Regions from separate parts of the Pseudarthrobacter sp. J1763 genome, predicted to be linked through region 1. Evidence: riboswitches for the same ligand, from Rfam matches in the RefSeq annotation. Region 1 holds a riboswitch; each other region holds the start of a gene.
What was found. Region 1 has a riboswitch for thiamine pyrophosphate ahead of thiO (glycine oxidase ThiO). Riboswitches for the same ligand answer to the same signal wherever they lie in the genome.
Positions count from the first base shown of each region.

Region 2: another riboswitch for thiamine pyrophosphate. It lies ahead of thiC (phosphomethylpyrimidine synthase ThiC); the one in region 1 lies ahead of thiO (glycine oxidase ThiO).
Region 3: another riboswitch for thiamine pyrophosphate. It lies ahead of thiC (phosphomethylpyrimidine synthase ThiC); the one in region 1 lies ahead of thiO (glycine oxidase ThiO).
Region 4: another riboswitch for thiamine pyrophosphate. It lies ahead of ACQQCD_RS08255 (ECF transporter S component); the one in region 1 lies ahead of thiO (glycine oxidase ThiO).

Region 1 is NZ_JBNPEN010000001.1:201,528-205,950, reverse strand. It holds gene ACQQCD_RS01060 (TetR/AcrR family transcriptional regulator) at 1-200, shown strand, start outside; gene ACQQCD_RS01055 (DUF3107 domain-containing protein) at 249-473, shown strand; gene ACQQCD_RS01050 (hypothetical protein) at 517-819, shown strand; gene ACQQCD_RS01045 (thiazole synthase) at 834-1,610, opposite strand; gene thiS (sulfur carrier protein ThiS) at 1,612-1,857, opposite strand; gene thiO (glycine oxidase ThiO) at 1,854-3,140, opposite strand; TPP riboswitch at 3,128-3,241, opposite strand; gene thiE (thiamine phosphate synthase) at 3,269-3,955, shown strand; gene ACQQCD_RS01025 (RNB domain-containing ribonuclease) at 4,072-4,423, shown strand, end outside.
Region 2 is NZ_JBNPEN010000008.1:31,556-35,978, reverse strand. It holds gene rpsP (30S ribosomal protein S16) at 1-181, opposite strand, end outside; gene ACQQCD_RS09575 (hypothetical protein) at 384-851, opposite strand; gene ACQQCD_RS09570 (VOC family protein) at 938-1,765, opposite strand; TPP riboswitch at 1,924-2,031, shown strand; gene thiC (phosphomethylpyrimidine synthase ThiC) at 2,084-3,826, shown strand; gene ACQQCD_RS09560 (alpha/beta fold hydrolase) at 3,893-4,423, opposite strand, start outside.
Region 3 is NZ_JBNPEN010000021.1:14,813-19,235, forward strand. It holds gene ACQQCD_RS13625 (LssY C-terminal domain-containing protein) at 1-130, shown strand, start outside; gene thiC (phosphomethylpyrimidine synthase ThiC) at 728-2,458, opposite strand; TPP riboswitch at 2,456-2,565, opposite strand; gene ACQQCD_RS13635 (heavy metal-responsive transcriptional regulator) at 2,921-3,310, opposite strand; gene merA (mercury(II) reductase) at 3,530-4,423, shown strand, end outside.
Region 4 is NZ_JBNPEN010000006.1:154,991-159,413, reverse strand. It holds gene ACQQCD_RS08265 (MMPL family transporter) at 1-1,314, opposite strand, end outside; gene ACQQCD_RS08260 (TetR family transcriptional regulator) at 1,352-1,975, opposite strand; TPP riboswitch at 2,109-2,240, shown strand; gene ACQQCD_RS08255 (ECF transporter S component) at 2,298-2,915, shown strand; gene ACQQCD_RS08250 (ABC transporter ATP-binding protein) at 2,915-4,423, shown strand, end outside.

The DNA.
Region 1 (4,423 bases):
CGGTGGCCGCCGTGATCGCTGAAGACACCAAGTTGGCACCGCTGGAAGCAGAACTCTTGGGCCGCGGCCTAGCCGGGTTAGCGCAGGTAAGTGCCCGCTATTGGCTAGAAACCGACGGCGATTTGGACCTCGATGTTGCAAGTGATCTGGTCTACCGTTTAGCTTGGCGCGGAATCAGTCGCTTCCCCAAGGAGTCCTGAGCTACAAATGAATAACCTGTTGAATTCTGATGGCTGGGAGGCCTTGTTGTGGAAGTAAAGATTGGTATCCAAAACGTTGGACGTGAAATTTCGCTCGAGTCTTCACAGGACGCCGATGCCGTAGCCAAGATTGTCTCCGAGGCAATCGCTAACGGAACGGATTTGCGTCTGACGGATGAGAAGGGCCGCCAAATCATCGTTCCTGGCAAGGTTTTGGGTTACGTAGAGATTGGTGCTGAAGAAGTCCGTCGTGTGGGATTTGGCACCGTCTAGACCCCTTTTGTAGCTGTTTGAGGCCAAGGAAAGGGACGCTCGCGTGCTTTCACTGATTATTGCCGTTCTTGCAGTCATTGCCGCCGGAGCCATCGTGTGGGGCACAGACAAGCACCACACCTCTTACGGTGCAGCTTTGCCTGCTGGGTTGGGCGTAGCTGTGGCATGCGTGTGCTGGATGGTGGTGATCGCGTTGGGCTTTGGCTATCAACCTGGCCTGACGTGGATCCCTTGGGTGCTGCCGATTGTTCTTGGTACAGCAGCTGCCGTCGCTGTGGTTGTTCCCTTGCGTAAACAGCGCGAAGCCAGTGACCGCGAGCGCCTCACAGCTATTCTCCGCGCCTAGCTTTAGGCCGCTCTCTACAAAAATTCAGCCCGGCCCTGCATGGGTGAGGACGCTAGGGCGTGCTCACGCTTAGGGATTCGCCCTGCGAGCCGGGCAAGACGCCCTGCTACCACCGCGTGGCGAAAGGCCTCGCCCATCATCACGGGGTCTTGAGCCCGGGTCACTGCAGTTGCCAACAGCACTGCGTCGCAGCCTAGCTCCATGGCAAGGGCCGCGTCCGAGGCCGTGCCGATTCCGGCGTCGAGCACTACCGGGACGTTGGCGCGGGCAACGATCAGTTCGATGTTGTGCGGGTTGAGGATGCCCAAGCCTGTCCCAATCGGAGCACCGAGTGGCATGACGGCGGCAGCGCCTAAGTTTTCCAGACGCAACGCCAGAACCGGATCGTCGTTGGTGTAAGCGAACACTTGGAACCCACTTGCCACGAGTTGTTCGGTCGCTTGAACTAGCTCCACGGCATCCGGGAGCAGGGTTTGCTCGTCGGCTATAACCTCAAGCTTCACCCAGTTGGTCTCTAGGGCTTCTCGTGCCAGTTCAGCTGTCAAAACAGCGTCGCGAGCGGTGTAGCAACCAGCCGTGTTGGGCAGAACGCGGATCCCGTGGCTTTGCAGCAGTTCGAAGAGCGAGCCTGCCGTGGCAGGTGAATAGCGGCGCATGGCCACGGTGGTGAGTTCAGTCCCGGAAGCCACCAGCGCCGCCCCCAAACCGTCCAGGCTTGGCGCACCTCCAGTGCCCATAATAAGCCGCGAATTCAGTGCCACGCCGTCGATGTGAAGTTGGTCCTTGGACATTTCAGCCTCCCTGTACTGCTGTAACGAGTTCGACGTCGTCTTCCGAACAAAGCGTTGTTCCGCGCCATTGGCTTCGTGGCACCACCGCTGCGTTGCGGGCAACAGCAATACCCAGCCTGCGGCCGTCAACGGCTTGTCCTTGTTCATTGATCGTTCTGCCCGTGACGGCTTGGACAAGGTCTGCAACGGTGGCTCCAGCGCTAAGGCTGTGTGGCTCCCCGTTGAGTGAAATATTGAGCGTGGTCACGAATGCTCCCGGTCCTTGCTGTGAGTTGTGGGTAGGGAAAATCTGTCCGGTCTAAAAGGCGCCCACCGTACGTCCGCTATTCTGTCCATAAGTTGGCGGCAAATCTGGGCTGCAACAGGCGCAAGGAGAACGCCGTGGCGGAAGAACCCGGTGGCCACAATCAACCCCGGAATGTCCTGGCTTTTGGGATTGAGCTGGCTCCTTGGATCCGAACTTGAGTGGCCAGAGCTTGAGTGGCCGGAGCTTGAGTTGTCAGAGCTTGAGTTGTCAGAGCTTGAGTTGTCACAGTGCAGTGTGGATGCGGCAACTCGCCCCAGGAGCGGGGCGTTGTCTGGAGTACCTGGACGTGGCCTTGAAGTGGACTCGAAAAGTTCGAGCTCAGCCACGGCCGGAACCAACGATTGGGCGTCGCGGAGCAGTTGGTAAACGCCTCCGGCAGAAACACCGGAGCTATTGTCCTCACGGGAGGTGGCACCAATAACTACCGTCCCGTCCTCTCGAGGCACAATGTAAACGGGAACACCATGGACGCTTCCGCGCACAGTGGCGGTCAGCAGCGGACGCAATTTTGAAGGCACCCGGAGGCGAAGAATATCCCCGTACACTTTCCGCAGGGGCAGCCGAAGACCGGGTGGAAGCCCTTGCAACTCTTCTGCGTAAGTTCCATTAGCAACTACCACTTCTTGTGACCTGACCGTGCGGCCATCTCCAAGGTCCACTCCCGCGACCCTGGCATCACTCCACACCAAGCCGAGCGCGCGCTCGCTCAGGTGAATGCCGCCGTCGTTAATAAAGGTCTCTAAAAGTGCTGCGTGAATTCGCCGTGGATCCACTTGGTGGTCTTGGGGAATGGTGTAAGCGGCCGACAGCCCTGGGGCCAATAGCGGCTCCGCACTGCGGGCCCGTGACACCGTTAGTGGTTGTACGTTGAGTCCTTGACGAAGTTGTTCCGCGTACAGGTCCGCTAGGGCCCGACGATCGGCCGCGTCCACACCCAATAGCAGTGTTTCTGTGTTCTGGTAACCGGCGTTCGGAGCAAACGGACGTGCAAACTCTGGCCACAATCGGGCCGATTCGAGAGTGAGTTCAAGGAGTTGCTGCTCTTGATAATGGAGCTCACTCACTGGTGCCAGCATCCCTGCTGCAGCGTGGGTGGCGCCGGTTCCGGGTGCTGGATCAATCAGCACCACCGAACGGCCAGACGTGAGGGCTTGGTATGCGATAGCCATCCCCACAATGCCCGCGCCAATGACGGCAACGTCAGCCTCTACGGCCATCTTCATTCCTTCCCTACGCCGGCACTATCCGGATCAGGTATAACGGTCGGCACTAAAGCCCTCTCAGCCGTGAACAACACCGTGTTCAAGCTCCCGCAGTACTCGCCCAGTCTAAAGGAACTACGCTGGTTCTTATGAGCCAACACGTCCACCATGCTGCCCGTCTCTACCTGTGCACCGATGCGCGCACCGAACGCGGAGATTTTGCCGACTTTGTTGACGCCGCATTTTCCGGTGGCGTTGACATCATCCAGCTGCGGGACAAGAACATTGATGTGGCCACGGAGCTGGAAGCACTCAAAGTTCTTGAGGCAGCCGCTACACGGCACGGACGGTTGTGGGCCGTCAACGATCGCGCCGACGTGGCGAGCCTTGCACAAGCTCCGGTGTTCCACATTGGGCAGGATGATCTCCCCTTCGACTTTGCTCGAAAAGTGCTGGGCAAAAAAACGGTGATAGGTATGTCCACTCACTCCCCAGCCCAAGTGGACGCCGCCATTGCTGCAGCCCCGGGCCGTAAAGGTTTGGACTACTTCTGTGTAGGCCCACTGTGGGCGACTCCCACCAAACCCGGCCGGGCCGCCGTCGGGCTGGAATTGGTGGAATATGCGGCTCAAGCAGCAGCCAAAATCGATGGCCCCATTCAGATCCCTTGGTTCGCAATCGGCGGGATTGACCTGAGCAACATCGGCCAAGTGGTGGAAGCTGGGGCCCAGCGTGTGGTGGTGGTTCGCGCCATTACCGAGGCTAGCGATCCTGCTGAAGCGGCCCTCAAGTTGCTTGAAGCGTTACCCAGCCAAGACGACGTGGCCAACAGCTAGATTTCTTGCTCAGACGGGCCAAGAATCGGTGGAGCGGACGGAGCTGCGGCAATCGTGACGAAGAATTTGACGCTATTTCCGCCACTAAGGTGGCTTTTCCCGCTAGCCTGAATTTCGTGTTTCATCAACGGATAGCCCCACGCGCCCTTGACCCGCAGAGCCAATTGGCAGGTGCACTGAGTGCCCTAAAAACTGAGCTCAAACTGCCCTTGGAATATCCTCCAGTGGCCGTCCAAGACGCAGAAGCTGCTGTGGCTAAGCATCAGCTTCCAAGCCTTGACCTCACGGCCTTTGAATTTGTGACGATAGATCCACCCAGCTCAACTGACCTTGACCAAGCCATGTATTTGGAACGGGCCGGCGACGGCTACAAAGTTCTCTACGCGATTGCTGACGTGCCGTCTTTTGTGAACCCAGGCGGCGAACTGGATGCTGAGACTCGCCGTCGTGGTCAGACTTTTTACGCTC
Region 2 (4,423 bases), on a different contig from region 1:
AAAGCCAGTACTGTGCACGCTCGGAGCTAACCTCGATGAACGAGGGCTCTTCGGTGGGGTGGTACTTACCGATTTCTTCAATGGCACGGCCGTCGCGCTTGGCGCGGGAGTCCATTACAACAATGCGGTAGTACGGTGCGCGCATCTTACCGAAGCGCTTAAGGCGAATCTTTACGGCCACTTTTGTGGTCACTCCTGTTTCTGAAACGGGGTGAATCCGCGGTTCTGCACCCGTGGGGCGGGCCATACTTGCGGTTTCGGAAGGACAAGACGTCACGCAGAGAGAGGGGCCGCGCGCATCGAGTACCTGTCCATTATGCCAGAGCCTGGACTATTTTGCGAAAGGTCCCCTATCCGGCGCGTTTTGGGTGGGACGGAAGGTTCTAAACAGCAAAAACGTACAGCTGGGTGCGGCTGGCTTCGTCTACTTCTGCAGCAAGCTTGGCCAGAGCCCGCACATGGCCGGCGGCAGCGTCGGCGTCGAACGGCATGTCCTCTTGCCCAGCCCACGTGGTGGACACTTCCTCGAGGACGTCACCTTCGCCTTCACTCTGGTAGGTCAAGAGTTCAGCCAGGACACGCACCATTGGCGCGGGGACGGCGAGCAAGGAGTCAGAGTCCACGTCAACCATGGAGAGCTCAAAGTCGGCTCCCCCGGCGTGCACTGCCGCGCCGGCCACGTCTCCGAGTTGTTCGATCTCATAGTCGGAGATGTTGGGGATGCGGACGGCCCCGACGTAGGAGGCAACCAAGGCCGCACCGTTGCTGGCAGCTTCGAGGGCTTTTGCGTGTTTGAGTGCTGCGTCGTGAGTGGCTACAAATACTTCAGTGAAGCTGGTGATTTCCGGCACGATTACCTCGCTGTAGTGCTGCTCAATGGGACTAGGCCTCCGCTTTCACGGTGCCAGCTTCAGCCTAGCCCAGCGTGCCTCAAGATTTAGCGCACCGCAACGCGGATTTGGTTCTTCCACGGGTCTTCGAAGCGAAGTTCGGCACCGGTGTGGTGTGAGGCGTAGCCGGCAACCTTGAGCCGATCTGCGAGCGCACCGAGGTCATCGCTGGCGGGAACTTCGATGAGAACTTCGCCCAGGCCCAGGGTGTCCTTGCGGGGACCGGCACCTCGGCTGTTCCAGACGTTCATGGCCATGTGGTGGTGGTATCCGCCGGCGGATACGAAGAGTGCTTGGCCGTGCCAACCTGCGGTTCGTTCAAAGCCAAGGGTTTTGACGTAGAACTGTTCGGCTTTGGCAACGTCTCCCACTTGGAGGTGGACGTGGCCCACGCCTGCGTCTGCTTGGCGTTGGTTCTCGAGGGATGCTTCGCTGAGGTGATCGTTGAGGTACTGCTGCGGCGGCAGGGCGACATTGTCCATCACCACGTTCGCTCCGTCCCATTTCCAGGACTCGCGGGGCTTGTCGAAGTAGAGCTCAATTCCGTTGCCTTCCGGGTCAGTGAAGTAGAAGGCTTCGCTGACCAGGTGATCGGCGCTGCCTACAAAAGCTTGCGGCTCAAAGTTGGCTGCGGTGGCTACGGTTGCGGCGAGCGAGGGCTGGTCTTTGAACAGGATTGCCGTGTGGAACAAGCCGGCTTCGCCGCGGGAGGGCAGTTGGAGTCCAGCTGCCGGGGCGAGGTGAACTACCGGGGTGGCGCCGCGGCCCAGGTACAGTCCGCCGTCTTGTTCGGCCACAACGTCTAAGCCCAAGGCCGTCTGGTAGTACTTGGACATCATTTTGAGGTCGCCGACCTTGAGCATCACCGTGCCCATATTCAGCTCGGCGGGCAAAAGGTCTTGGGTGTTTGCACCAGTGGACACGGTATCTCCTGACGTGGATCGCAACGGCTCTCGTTGTGGGTTCACTCTATTAAATTACTTGAAGCTTCAATTTATTCCAAGTGGATGGCGATTCCTTGTGGTAGCTTCGTCTACGACCACACGGGTGCCCATGCATGGGCTGAGATCAGGCTGACGCAGCTTGCGACCGTTGAACCTGTCCGGGTAATGCCGGCGAAGGAAGTGAGCAACACCTTGAGCACCACAAATTCACAGCACAGCTCTACCCAAAACGAGTCACCAACGCCCGTAATGAGCCTCGCGTCCCACTCTTTGGCATATATTTCCGACGCCGAAAGTGGCATCCGTGTCCCCGTCACCGAAGTGGCTTTGGACCCGTCCCCCAACGGCGCGGCCAACCCGCCGCTTCAGCTGTACCGAACAGCCGGGCCAGGAAGTGACCCGGTACTGGGCTTGGAACCGTTCCGGGCTCCGTGGATCTCCGAGCGCCAAGACACCGAGGCCTACACCGGGCGGGGCAGGAACCTGCTCGACGACGGCAAGTCGGCTCTGCGGCGCGGCGCCGCCTCCGCAGAGTGGAAGGGAACCCGGCCCGTGCCGCGTCGGGCAGTTGCCGGGCGCACCGTCACACAAATGCACTATGCGCGCCAGGGACTTGTAACCCCGGAGATGAAGTTTGTGGCGCTGCGGGAAAACTGCGAAGTGGAATTGGTCCGCAGCGAAGTAGCAGCTGGCCGAGCCATCATTCCTAACAACATCAACCATCCCGAGTCCGAGCCGATGATCATTGGCAAAGCGTTTTTGGTCAAGATCAACGCCAACATTGGCAACTCTGCGGTGACCAGTTCCATTGCCGAAGAGGTGGACAAACTTCAGTGGGCCACCCGCTGGGGTGCTGACACGGTGATGGATTTGTCCACCGGCGATGACATTCACACCACGCGCGAGTGGCTCATCCGCAACTCCCCCGTTCCCATTGGCACCGTGCCGATCTATCAGGCCCTGGAAAAAGTCAACGGCGAGGCAAACAAGCTCACGTGGGAAATTTTCCGGGACACGGTGATTGAGCAGTGCGAGCAAGGTGTGGACTACATGACCATTCACGCCGGTGTGCTGCTTCGCTACGTACCGCTGACCGCAAACCGCGTCACCGGGATCGTTTCGCGCGGCGGCTCGATTATGGCCGGTTGGTGCCTGGCACATCACCAAGAGAACTTTTTGTACACCCACTTTGACGAGTTGTGTGAGATCTTCGCCCAGTACGACGTGGCCTTTTCGCTCGGCGATGGTTTACGGCCAGGCGCGACGGCGGATGCCAACGATGCAGCACAGTTCGCCGAGCTGGACACTCTCGCAGAATTGACCCAACGCGCCTGGGAGTTCGACGTCCAGGTTATGGTGGAAGGGCCTGGCCACGTGCCGTTCCACTTGGTGCGGGAGAACGTGGAACGCCAGCAAGAGCTGTGCAAGGGTGCCCCGTTCTACACACTCGGCCCCCTTGTGACGGACATTGCGCCAGGTTATGACCACATCACCTCGGCCATCGGCGCCACCGAGATTGCCCGGTACGGTACCGCGATGCTCTGCTATGTCACCCCCAAGGAACACCTGGGTCTGCCTAATAAGGACGACGTTAAGACGGGTGTGATTACGTACAAGATTGCAGCTCACGCAGCGGACTTGGCTAAGGGCCACCCCGGCGCGAATGAACGTGACGACGCCCTGTCTAAGGCGCGCTTCGAATTCAGGTGGCGCGATCAGTTTGCCCTGTCGCTGGACCCCGAAACTGCAGAGTCTTTCCACGACGAGACGCTGCCAGCCGAACCGGCCAAGACCGCGCACTTCTGCTCCATGTGTGGGCCTAAGTTTTGCTCCATGCGAATCAGCCAAGACATCCGGGACACCTACGGTTCGGCCGATTCCCAGGCAGCGATTGCTCAAGCGCAGGAAGGCATGCGAGAGAAGAGCGCCGAATTTATGGCTTCCGGTGCCAAGGTCTACTTGCCGGAGCTGGAACTGCCGGCTCAAAACTAGAACGGATGGCCGCCGCTGTAACCGATTAGGGCGGAGCTCGGCGCCAAATGGCGCCGAGTCTGAGCCCTAGCGAGGAGACTGTTTCCGCAGGAAGGACTTCAGTAGCCCGGCGGCTTCTACGCTGTCCTGCGGGCGGTGAGCACCCGGCGTCGTACGGTGAACGGCGCCGGTGCCCACCAAATACTGGGCCACTTCCTCAAATACTGGTTCCCAACCGCCGGTGATCACCAGAGTGGGGACGCCGGGGACAATGTGAACCGGCGCCTCCCAGGGGCGGAGCTCATCCTTGGAATGGGCCGAAAGGTATGCGGCAGTGGCTGGCAGTTCGGCGGTGAGCGAGAGGCATGCCGGTTCAAAAAGCGCCAGGGATGAAACAAGTTCCGGGTGCTCGAGGGCCACGTACATGGCGTCGGCAGCACCCTCGGCGTGGGCCACGAGATGGCCGCCGTCTTCAAGGGCGCTCGCTACCGCGGCCTTGCGCTGCTCCCAGGAATAATCACTCGGGGCAGCTTTGAGGAACAATGCATCAAAATCAAGGGACAGGCCATGCTGGCGGGGCCAAGCTTGCGCGCCGGAAGGCCCAGTACCAGGGACGAA
Region 3 (4,423 bases), on a different contig from region 1:
ATCACTGAAAGTGGCACAGCCCCACCTGGTGCACGTCGTGGACGCCCAGCAGGGACACAACGCAACCGGCGACGGATTCTTCACCGACGGCCAGGCTGCAGTACTCAATCCCGAAAACCTGAACCCGTAGTTACGTGCACCCAAAACCCGCCGGACGGAGCCGATGAGGCAACTGTCCCCGCTGTCCGGTCCATTCGCTGTCTGAAACAGACCGCGGCAATAACAGCCACTTTGAGACGATTCCGCATCCGGAGCTCCGCGCCTAAGGATTTGATCGCTAAGTAGCGGAGTTCTGTGATCGCTGTTTGGGCATAAATGTCCGTAAGCCGATCCTCGAACGGAACGTTAAAACCGCCAAACCGAGCTGTGAAAAAGCCGCCATTCCGAACCGACAGTCACAGTTCCGGCGCCTCACGGCAAGCGCCGCCTTTCTCGATTCAAGGCGTTCTTGAAATCATTCGTTTCTGAGAACGTCGAACGATCGAGGCAGGCTTGAGATTGGGGGGTGAGGTGAGGTAGAGGAGCATCACGATTAAGCGGACGCGGATTGAGCGCGGCCGGGTCCGGTCGGCGGTCAGCCAGACGTACGCGTCGGCCAGTCGTTGCTGGATGGGGCCGGTCCCGGCGGTGAGGGCTTCAACGGCCCTTTCGAACAGGCCTCTTAGTCGGCGGTGTTCAGGTCCGGCCAGGACCGGCCACGAAGGACCGGCCCTGGCCGGACCCGCTCCTAGCTCCTGGGCAGAACCGGTTCGGGCAGGTAGACCTTCCCGCCGGATTCGAGGAATTCGGTGGACTTGGCCTCCATTCCTGCGATGGCTTCCTGTTCGGACATGCCTCCGAACTGGTCGCGGATGTCCTGGGAGAGCCGCATGGAACAGAACTTGGGACCGCACATGGAGCAGAAGTGCGCGGTCTTGGCCGGTTCGGCGGGCAGGGTCTCGTCGTGGAAGGATTCGGCCGTTTCCGGGTCCAGGGAAAGGGCGAACTGATCGCGCCAGCGGAACTCGAACCGTGCCTTGGACAGGGCGTCGTCGCGTTCGTGGGCGCCCGGGTGGCCTTTGGCGAGGTCCGCGGCGTGGGCGGCGATCTTGTAGGTGATCACGCCGGTTTTGACGTCATCTTTGTTCGGCAACCCGAGGTGTTCTTTGGGCGTGACGTAGCAGAGCATCGCGGTGCCGTAGCGGGCGATCTCCGTGGCGCCGATGGCCGAGGTGATGTGGTCGTAGCCGGGGGCAATGTCGGTCACCAGTGGGCCGAGGGTATAGAACGGGGCGCCGTCGCAGAGTTCCTGCTGGCGTTCGACGTTTTCCCGGACCAGGTGGAAGGGGATGTGGCCCGGGCCTTCGACCATGACCTGCACGTCGTACTTCCAGGCGCGCTTGGTCAGCTCCGCCAGGGTGTCTAGTTCGGCAAACTGTGCGGCGTCGTTGGCATCCGCGGTCGCCCCCGGCCGCAGGCCGTCGCCCAGGGAAAAGGCGACGTCGTACTTGGCGAAGATTTCGCACAGTTCATCGAAGTGGGTGTAGAGGAAGTTCTCCTGGTGATGGGCCAGGCACCAACCGGCCATGATGGACCCTCCGCGGGAGACGATCCCGGTCACCCGGTTTGCGGTCAGCGGCACGTAGCGCAGCAGCACGCCGGCGTGGACGGTCATGTAGTCCACGCCCTGCTCGCACTGCTCGATCACGGTGTCCCGGTAGATCTCCCAGGTCAGGTCATTGGCCTCGCCGTTGACCTTCTCCAGCGCCTGATAGATCGGGACCGTGCCGATCGGGACGGGGGAGTTGCGGATGATCCATTCACGGGTGGTGTGGATGTCATCGCCGGTGGAGAGGTCCATCACCGTGTCTGCGCCCCACTGGGCGGCCCACTGCAGTTTGTCCACTTCCTCGGCAATGGAGCTGGTCACGGCCGAGTTGCCGATGTTGGCGTTGATCTTCACCAGGAACGCCTTGCCGATGATCATCGGCTCGGATTCAGGGTGGTTAATGTTGTTCGGAATGATGGCCCGGCCCGCCGCCACCTCACTGCGGACCAGTTCAACGTCGCAGTTCTCCCGCACTGCCACGAACCGCATCTCCTGCGTGATCACGCCCTGGCGGGCGTAGTGCATCTGGGTGACCGTCTTGCCGTTGAGGGCGCGGCGGGGCACCGGCTGCGCGCCCTTCCATTCCGCGGACGCGGCACCCCGGCGCACGGCGGACTTGCCGTCATCGAGCAGGTTCCGTTCCCGTCCGCCGTAGGGCTCGGTGTCGCCCCGGGATTCTATCCATTCGGACCGGAACGGCTCCAGGCCGATTACCGGATCGCTGCCGGGCCCGGCCGTCCGGTACACCGTGAACGGTGGATTCTTCACCCCGTTCGGAGAGTCCTCCAAGGCGATCTCCGTGACAGGGACGCTAATGCCGTGTTCCGGGTCGCGGGCGTACGCGAGCGAATGTGAATTCATGGCGTTCATCAGTGGTTTCCTACTTCCTTCGCCGGCATGACCCGGACAGGTTCAACGGTCGCAGGCTGCATCAGCCCGATCTCAGCCCCTGCATTAGGGCACCCGTGTGGATGAAAAAACCCTAGCACCCCGGCGTGCCCGTTCCGGTTGGATGATGACTGGTGTTCCCCGGAGGGCCTCCATCCTCGGAAGCAGGCCCTCCCAGCGATGGGGATATGACATATCTCCGGCAGCTGAGGCCTCCTGTTCGCAGCTGCCGGGGCTGACGCGCTCCTCGGTCAACCGCCAGCCCGGCCAACGCACAGCACCCGGGAATGGTGCAGACGCCTTCTGCTATTCCGTGCAGTCGACTTCTGAAACTGACATCAACCCTCGTCATAGGAATTAGCTAAAACCGCCAAACCGAGCTGCGAAAAAACCGCCAATCCGAACTAGCAGTCACACAGGAGGAGCGTCGGGATCTGGTCGGGTTTAGAGGTAGCTGCAGATGCGTTCGGGGTCGCAGGCTGCAGGGTCCCCGGCGGCCGCGGCGTCATGAAATTCGGCAACGGTTGCACGCAGTGCCGTGAGTTCTGCGATCCGGGCGTCGAGGTCGCGGAGCTGTTTGGCCAGCAGATCCCGGACGTGTACGCAGGGGGCCTGGCCGATGTCCCGGACGGAGAGGATGTCACCGATCTGGGCAAGGGTCAGTCCGGCCGTGCGGCCGCGGCGGATGAATTCCAGCCGGCTGACTGTTTCCTGGGCGTAGTCGCGGTATCCGTTCGGTGCCCTGTCGGCGGCCGGCAATAGGCCGCGGTCCTCGTAGAACCGCAGGGTCTTGGCCGTCATGCCCGCGGCTGCGGCAGTTTCGCCGATAAGCATCATGCACCTCTCGTCCCCGGGGGGTTCCTCCTTGACCTTCCAGTTTAGTGGAAGGTCAACAGGGGGTAGGAACCCGCGGGTGGCGCCCCGGGCCGGGAGAGCGGAGTCAGCCTCTTGACCTTCCCCCTCGGTGGAAGGTGCAGACTGGGGCAGAACCATATACGAGGCACTGTTACGGGTATTTCGGGACGTCGCTGCTGTACGACTTTGGAGGATTCCATGTCTGAACCAACACCTGATTTTGATCTGGCCGTCATCGGATCGGGCGGCGGAGCATTCGCGGCCGCGATCCGGGCGACCAACCTGGGCAAACGCGTCCTGATGATCGAGCGCTCCACCGTCGGCGGCACGTGCGTGAACACCGGCTGCGTGCCGTCCAAGGCACTCCTGGCCGCGGCAGAGGCCAGGCAAGTTGCCCTGGACGGAGCAGGCCGGTTCCCCGGCATCAGCACCTCAGCCGGGCCGGTGGACATGGCCGGGCTGATCGGTGGGAAGCGTTCCCTGGTGGAGACGATGCGTTCGGATAAGTACGTGGACCTGATCGCGGACTATGGCTGGGAGCTGCGCCAGGGCAATGCCGTGTTCACCGGCACCCAGGACGATCCCGTCCTGGAAATCACCGGACAGGACGGGATGCGGGAGTCCGTAAGGGCCGCGCACTATCTGGTGGCCACTGGGTCGGCTCCGTGGGCGCCCCCGATCGAGGGTTTGGCAGACACGGACTACCTGACCGCCACCACCGCGATGGAACTCGAGGAGGTCCCCGACTCCCTGCTCGTGCTCGGCGGCGGGTACGTGGCCCTGGAACAGGCCCAGCTCTTCGCCCGGCTCGGGTCCAAGGTCACCATGCTGGTCCGCTCCCGCCTGGCCTCGGCCGAGGAACCCGAAGCCTCCCGCGCCCTGATGGGCGTCTTCGCCGACGAGGGCATCCGCGTCGTCCGCCGGGCGGCCGTGTCCTCCGTACGTACGGATCCGGCCACCCGCGGGATCGTTGCGACCGCGGCCGCCTCCGGCGGCCAGGAGGAATTCCGGGCCGCCAGGCTGCTCGTCGCCACGGGAAGGCGCCCGGTCACGGACGGCCTGAACCTGTCCGCGGTCGGCGTGAAAACCGGG
Region 4 (4,423 bases), on a different contig from region 1:
GGTGCCAATGACGCCTAGGAGTGCCGGGGTGAGCGTGATGGCAACGGCCACGGAAATCGCCACAGTTGCTGCTGCAGCAATACCCATCACGGCAAGGAATGGCAGGCCCGGAACAACCAGTGCGGCAAGGGCGATCACCACGGTGAGGCCGGCAAAGGTCACCGCGTTACCGGCCGTTCCGGTGGCGCGGGCGATCGATTCGCCCATCTCCATGCCCTCAAGCAGCTGGTTCCGGTGGCGGTTGACGATGAACAAGGAGTAGTCAATGCCCACCGCGAGGCCGATCATTAGGCCGAGCATCGGGGAAACAGAGCTCATCTCAATCACGCCGGTCAGTGCGAACGTTCCGCCCACACCCACACCCACACCGATGATGGCCATCAGGAGCGGCAGCCCCGCAGCAACCAGGGTGCCGAGCATCAGCAGCAGCACCAATGCAGCCACGGCCAGGCCTACGATTTCGGCCGTACCAAAGAGCTCAGAAACGTCTTCAACAATTTCCTTGCTGAAATAGATCTCCACGCCGGAGGACTTGGCCTTATTCACCACGTCCTGAACTTGCTCGCGCTGAGCCGGGGTTAGGGCGTTGATGGAGGTGTTGAACTGGATTTGTGCCACCGCGGCGTTGCCGTTTTCGGAGACAAAGCGCATACCTTCGGAAGACTTTTGCTGACGCTTGCCGAGGTCCAGTTTGCTCTGTGCATCGGTAAGTTCCTGGGCGCTGGCTTTAGCTTGAGCCACGCCGTCGTTGTATTGCTTTTCAGCGGCCTCTAACTGTGCGGCGGCTGCAGCGGCCTGAGCTGCGGGGATTTGGACACCAGCTGCTTGAGCCTGGGCGGCTTGGGCCTTGCCTGCATCTATCTGCGCTTTGGCGGCGTCGAGTTGTTTCTGACCGGCGGCTAGCTGGGCCTTGCCGTCGTCGATCTTCTTCTGGTTGGCTTCCAAGGTGGCGAGGGCGCCATCCAGCTGAGCTTGGGTGGTGAAGGGGTCTACCGAGCTTTCCACCACGTCAACGCTGGAGAGGTCCTTGAGCGCTGCGGAGATGGCAGTTTTTTGCGCATCAGTAATTGCCGCACCATTGCTGCCTTCAAACACCACGGGGGCGCTGCCGCCAGCGGACTTGGGCAGCTCTTGTTTCAACTCATCGAGGACCCGCTGTGTTTCGGTTCCCGGGATCTTGAAGTTGTTGGATGTGGTGCCGTGGAAAGCGACGGCGGAACCACCGACGGCGACCAGGAGGGCCAGCCAAAAGGTGACCACCCACCGGCGGTGCTGGTAGGAGAATTTTCCGAGCCGGTAAAGCAAAAGAGCCATGGGAAGACCGTTCTAGGACGTGGGTTGAGGCGGAAAGTTAGTGGGCAAAACCGTCGCGCAACAGCGAGATGGATTCCACGAGAAGTTGGCGTAGTTCAGCGAGTGATTCGGGGGTGTTGTCTTTGCCGCCGTGGCGTTCCAGCCAGATTTCCATGGCGGCTTTTCCGCACGCGATCACCGCGCCAACCATGGCGCGTACGTAGAGCTGATCAGTGTCCGGGCCTAATCGTTGCAAGGTGGCTTCGGTGAGCCGGGCGGTGGCGTTGTCCCAGGCTTCGAGCTGAAAACGGGACATTTGAGCTTGCCCTATGGTCAACGAACACACCTCGGCCATGGGGCCAAGATGGCCCGGATCTGCCAGTGCGGACACGGCCGCGATGGCTGAGTCCAAGAGCGATTCATCCGCAGGTCGGTCATAAAAACTCGCAATTGCGACGTCGAGGAAACCCTCGGTGGTCGCGGCGAGGGCGGCTTCGGGGCTGGGGAAGTAGTTGAAGAACGTGCGGCGTGAAATGCCGGCTTCTTCGGCGAGCTGGTCTGCGGTGAACTGGCCGAGGCCATGGTTGCGTAGCAGTAACAGCGCAGCCTGAATGATGGCCTGCCGAGTGGCGAGTTTGTTTTGTTCGCGCCGGGAGTGCAGTTCTGGAGCGGTGAGTGTCACTCGCTCAGCTTAGAGCCTTAAGTGCACGCAGTGCAAAATTGCCCGGAGTGTAAGGATTTTAGAAAGTTTCAGGCCTCCACCTGCGTCCGCGCGCCCCTACGGGTGTAAAGTTGACCACGCCCATCAGGGCAGATTTATACGACAGGGGAGCGCCGCCGTCGGACCTTAACGGGTCAGCTGTGTGGGTGCTGAGAGTGCGGATGACCGCAGACCCTCGAACCTGATCCGGTTAGTACCGGCGATAGGGAGTCGAGTTCTCGAAGTGTGCCGGGGCCGCAAGACGCCGGGGCGCTTTCCCCTCCTGTTTCCTCAGGAGGAAGACATGACAACGCAAGTAGCTGCTCAGCAACGTAAAAGCTGGCGCGTAGTAGACATTGTGGTTGCGGCACTGATTGCCGTAGCCGGTGGCGTTATTTTCTGGGCTTGGTCCCAAGGCGCCAACCTTATTTCCCCCGCAACCGTGGCGTACCCGCCGCTGTCCGGACTCTATGCCGGTGGCTGGATGATTCCGGCAGTATTGGGCATGCTGATCATCCGCAAGCCCGGTGCCGCACTCTTTTGTGAGGCTGTGGCATCCATGGGCGAGTTGCTGATGGGTTCCCAGTATGGGGTTACGGTGCTGATCTCCGGCATTCTGCAGGGTTTGGGCGCCGAGTTAGTGTTCGCTGCGCTGAAGTACCGCAACTTTAATCTCACCGCTTCCCTGCTGGCCGGTGCAGGCGCTGGTTTGTTCTGTGGCCTCAATGACTGCTTCCTCCCGTGGGGTTGGAACATTGCCTATTCCGGTGCGGACAAGCTCGTCTACATCGTCTTCACCACCATCTCCGGAGCCATCATCGCCGGTGCGTTGTCATGGATCGCCACGCGCGGCTTGGCCACCACCGGCGTATTGAGCTCCTTTGCCTCGCGCCGTGCTGACAAGGAGCCGGCGTTCTCCTGATGGCCTCATCAGCTGCGGCTTTCCGGCCGGCAAGCGTCCGGGCGCAGGGCTGGGGGTGGCGGCATGCTGGCCGCTCCACCCCGGCCGTCCGCGGGCTAGATTTGGATATTCGGCCCGGCGAACGGGTACTACTTTTGGGCCCGTCCGGTGCCGGAAAGTCCACGGTTTTACATGCCCTCGCCGGCGTTTTGGGAGATAACGACGCCGGGGCCGCGCCTCACGCCGCTACCGCACCTAGGGCGGTAAGCGACACTGAGGAATCCGAGCAACAGGGCACCTTGCTGCTGGACGGCTTGGATCCGCGGGCGGCCCGCGGCCGGGCAGGGTTAGTTCAGCAAGACCCGGAAAGCCAAGTGGTGTTGAGCCGCATTGGTGACGATGTGGCGTTCGGTGCGGAGAACCTGGCCGTGCCCCGCGAGGAAATCTGGCCACGGGTGCGCGAGGCGCTGGCCGACGTCGGACTTTCTCACTTGCCTTTGTGGCACTCCACGGCGGAACTGTCCGGTGGTCAGAAACAGCGCCTCGCGTTGGCGGGCGTATTGGCGATGCGCCCTGGGATCATTTTGTTGGACGAGCCCACCGCAAATCTGGACCCGGCCGGTGTGCTGGAAGTCCGCGATGCCGTGGAACGCTGTGTGGAGAAAACTGGTGCCACACTACTGGTGGTTGAGCACCGGGTCTCCGTATGGAAAGACCTCGTGGACAGGATTGTGGTGCTGGGCCCGGACGGTGTGCTTTCGGACGGACATCCGGGCGCGGTGCTGACCCACAATGAGGACCTGCTCAAAGCGGCCGGGGTGTGGGTGCCGGGCTGGGTGCCCGAAGTTCGGGGACGCAACGCCACGGTTATGGCCGAAGATCTTGGAAACAAGCCGCTACTGAGCGCAATGGACCTCGCTGTGTCCCGCACAAAAGCCACACGCCGCGGATTTAGACGAATCCCAGCCGTCCCGGTTCTCAATGGTGTTAATACTGTCCTGAAGCATGGCGAAGCCCTGAGTGTTACCGGGCCAAACGGTGCCGGAAAATCCACTTTTGCCCTGACCTTGGCCGGGCTGCTGGCTCCCGTCTCTGGCCAGGTCAATGCTGGCGAGCCACTGGCTCGCGGCGCGGGAACTGACCCCTACCGATGGAAGCCCAAGGAACTGATCGAGCGGATTGGCACGGTATTTCAGGAACCCGAGCATCAATTTGTGACAGGAAAAGTGATCGACGAACTGCACTTTGGGCCTGCGCAATTGGGCCGCGGTGACGAGCGCGTTGAAGAGCTTATGGCCCGCTTGCGGTTGGAAAAACTTGCCGACGCCAACCCGTATACCCTTTCCGGCGGTGAAAAACGGCGACTCTCCGTTGCCACAGTGCTGGCCGCGCACCCCGATGTATTGGTCTTGGATGAGCCAACCTTCGGGCAGGACGCCAATACATGGGCCGAACTTGCGTCCTTGCTCACCGAGCTCCTGGACGCCGGGACCGCCGTTGTCGCAGTCACGCACGACGCCGAATTCACT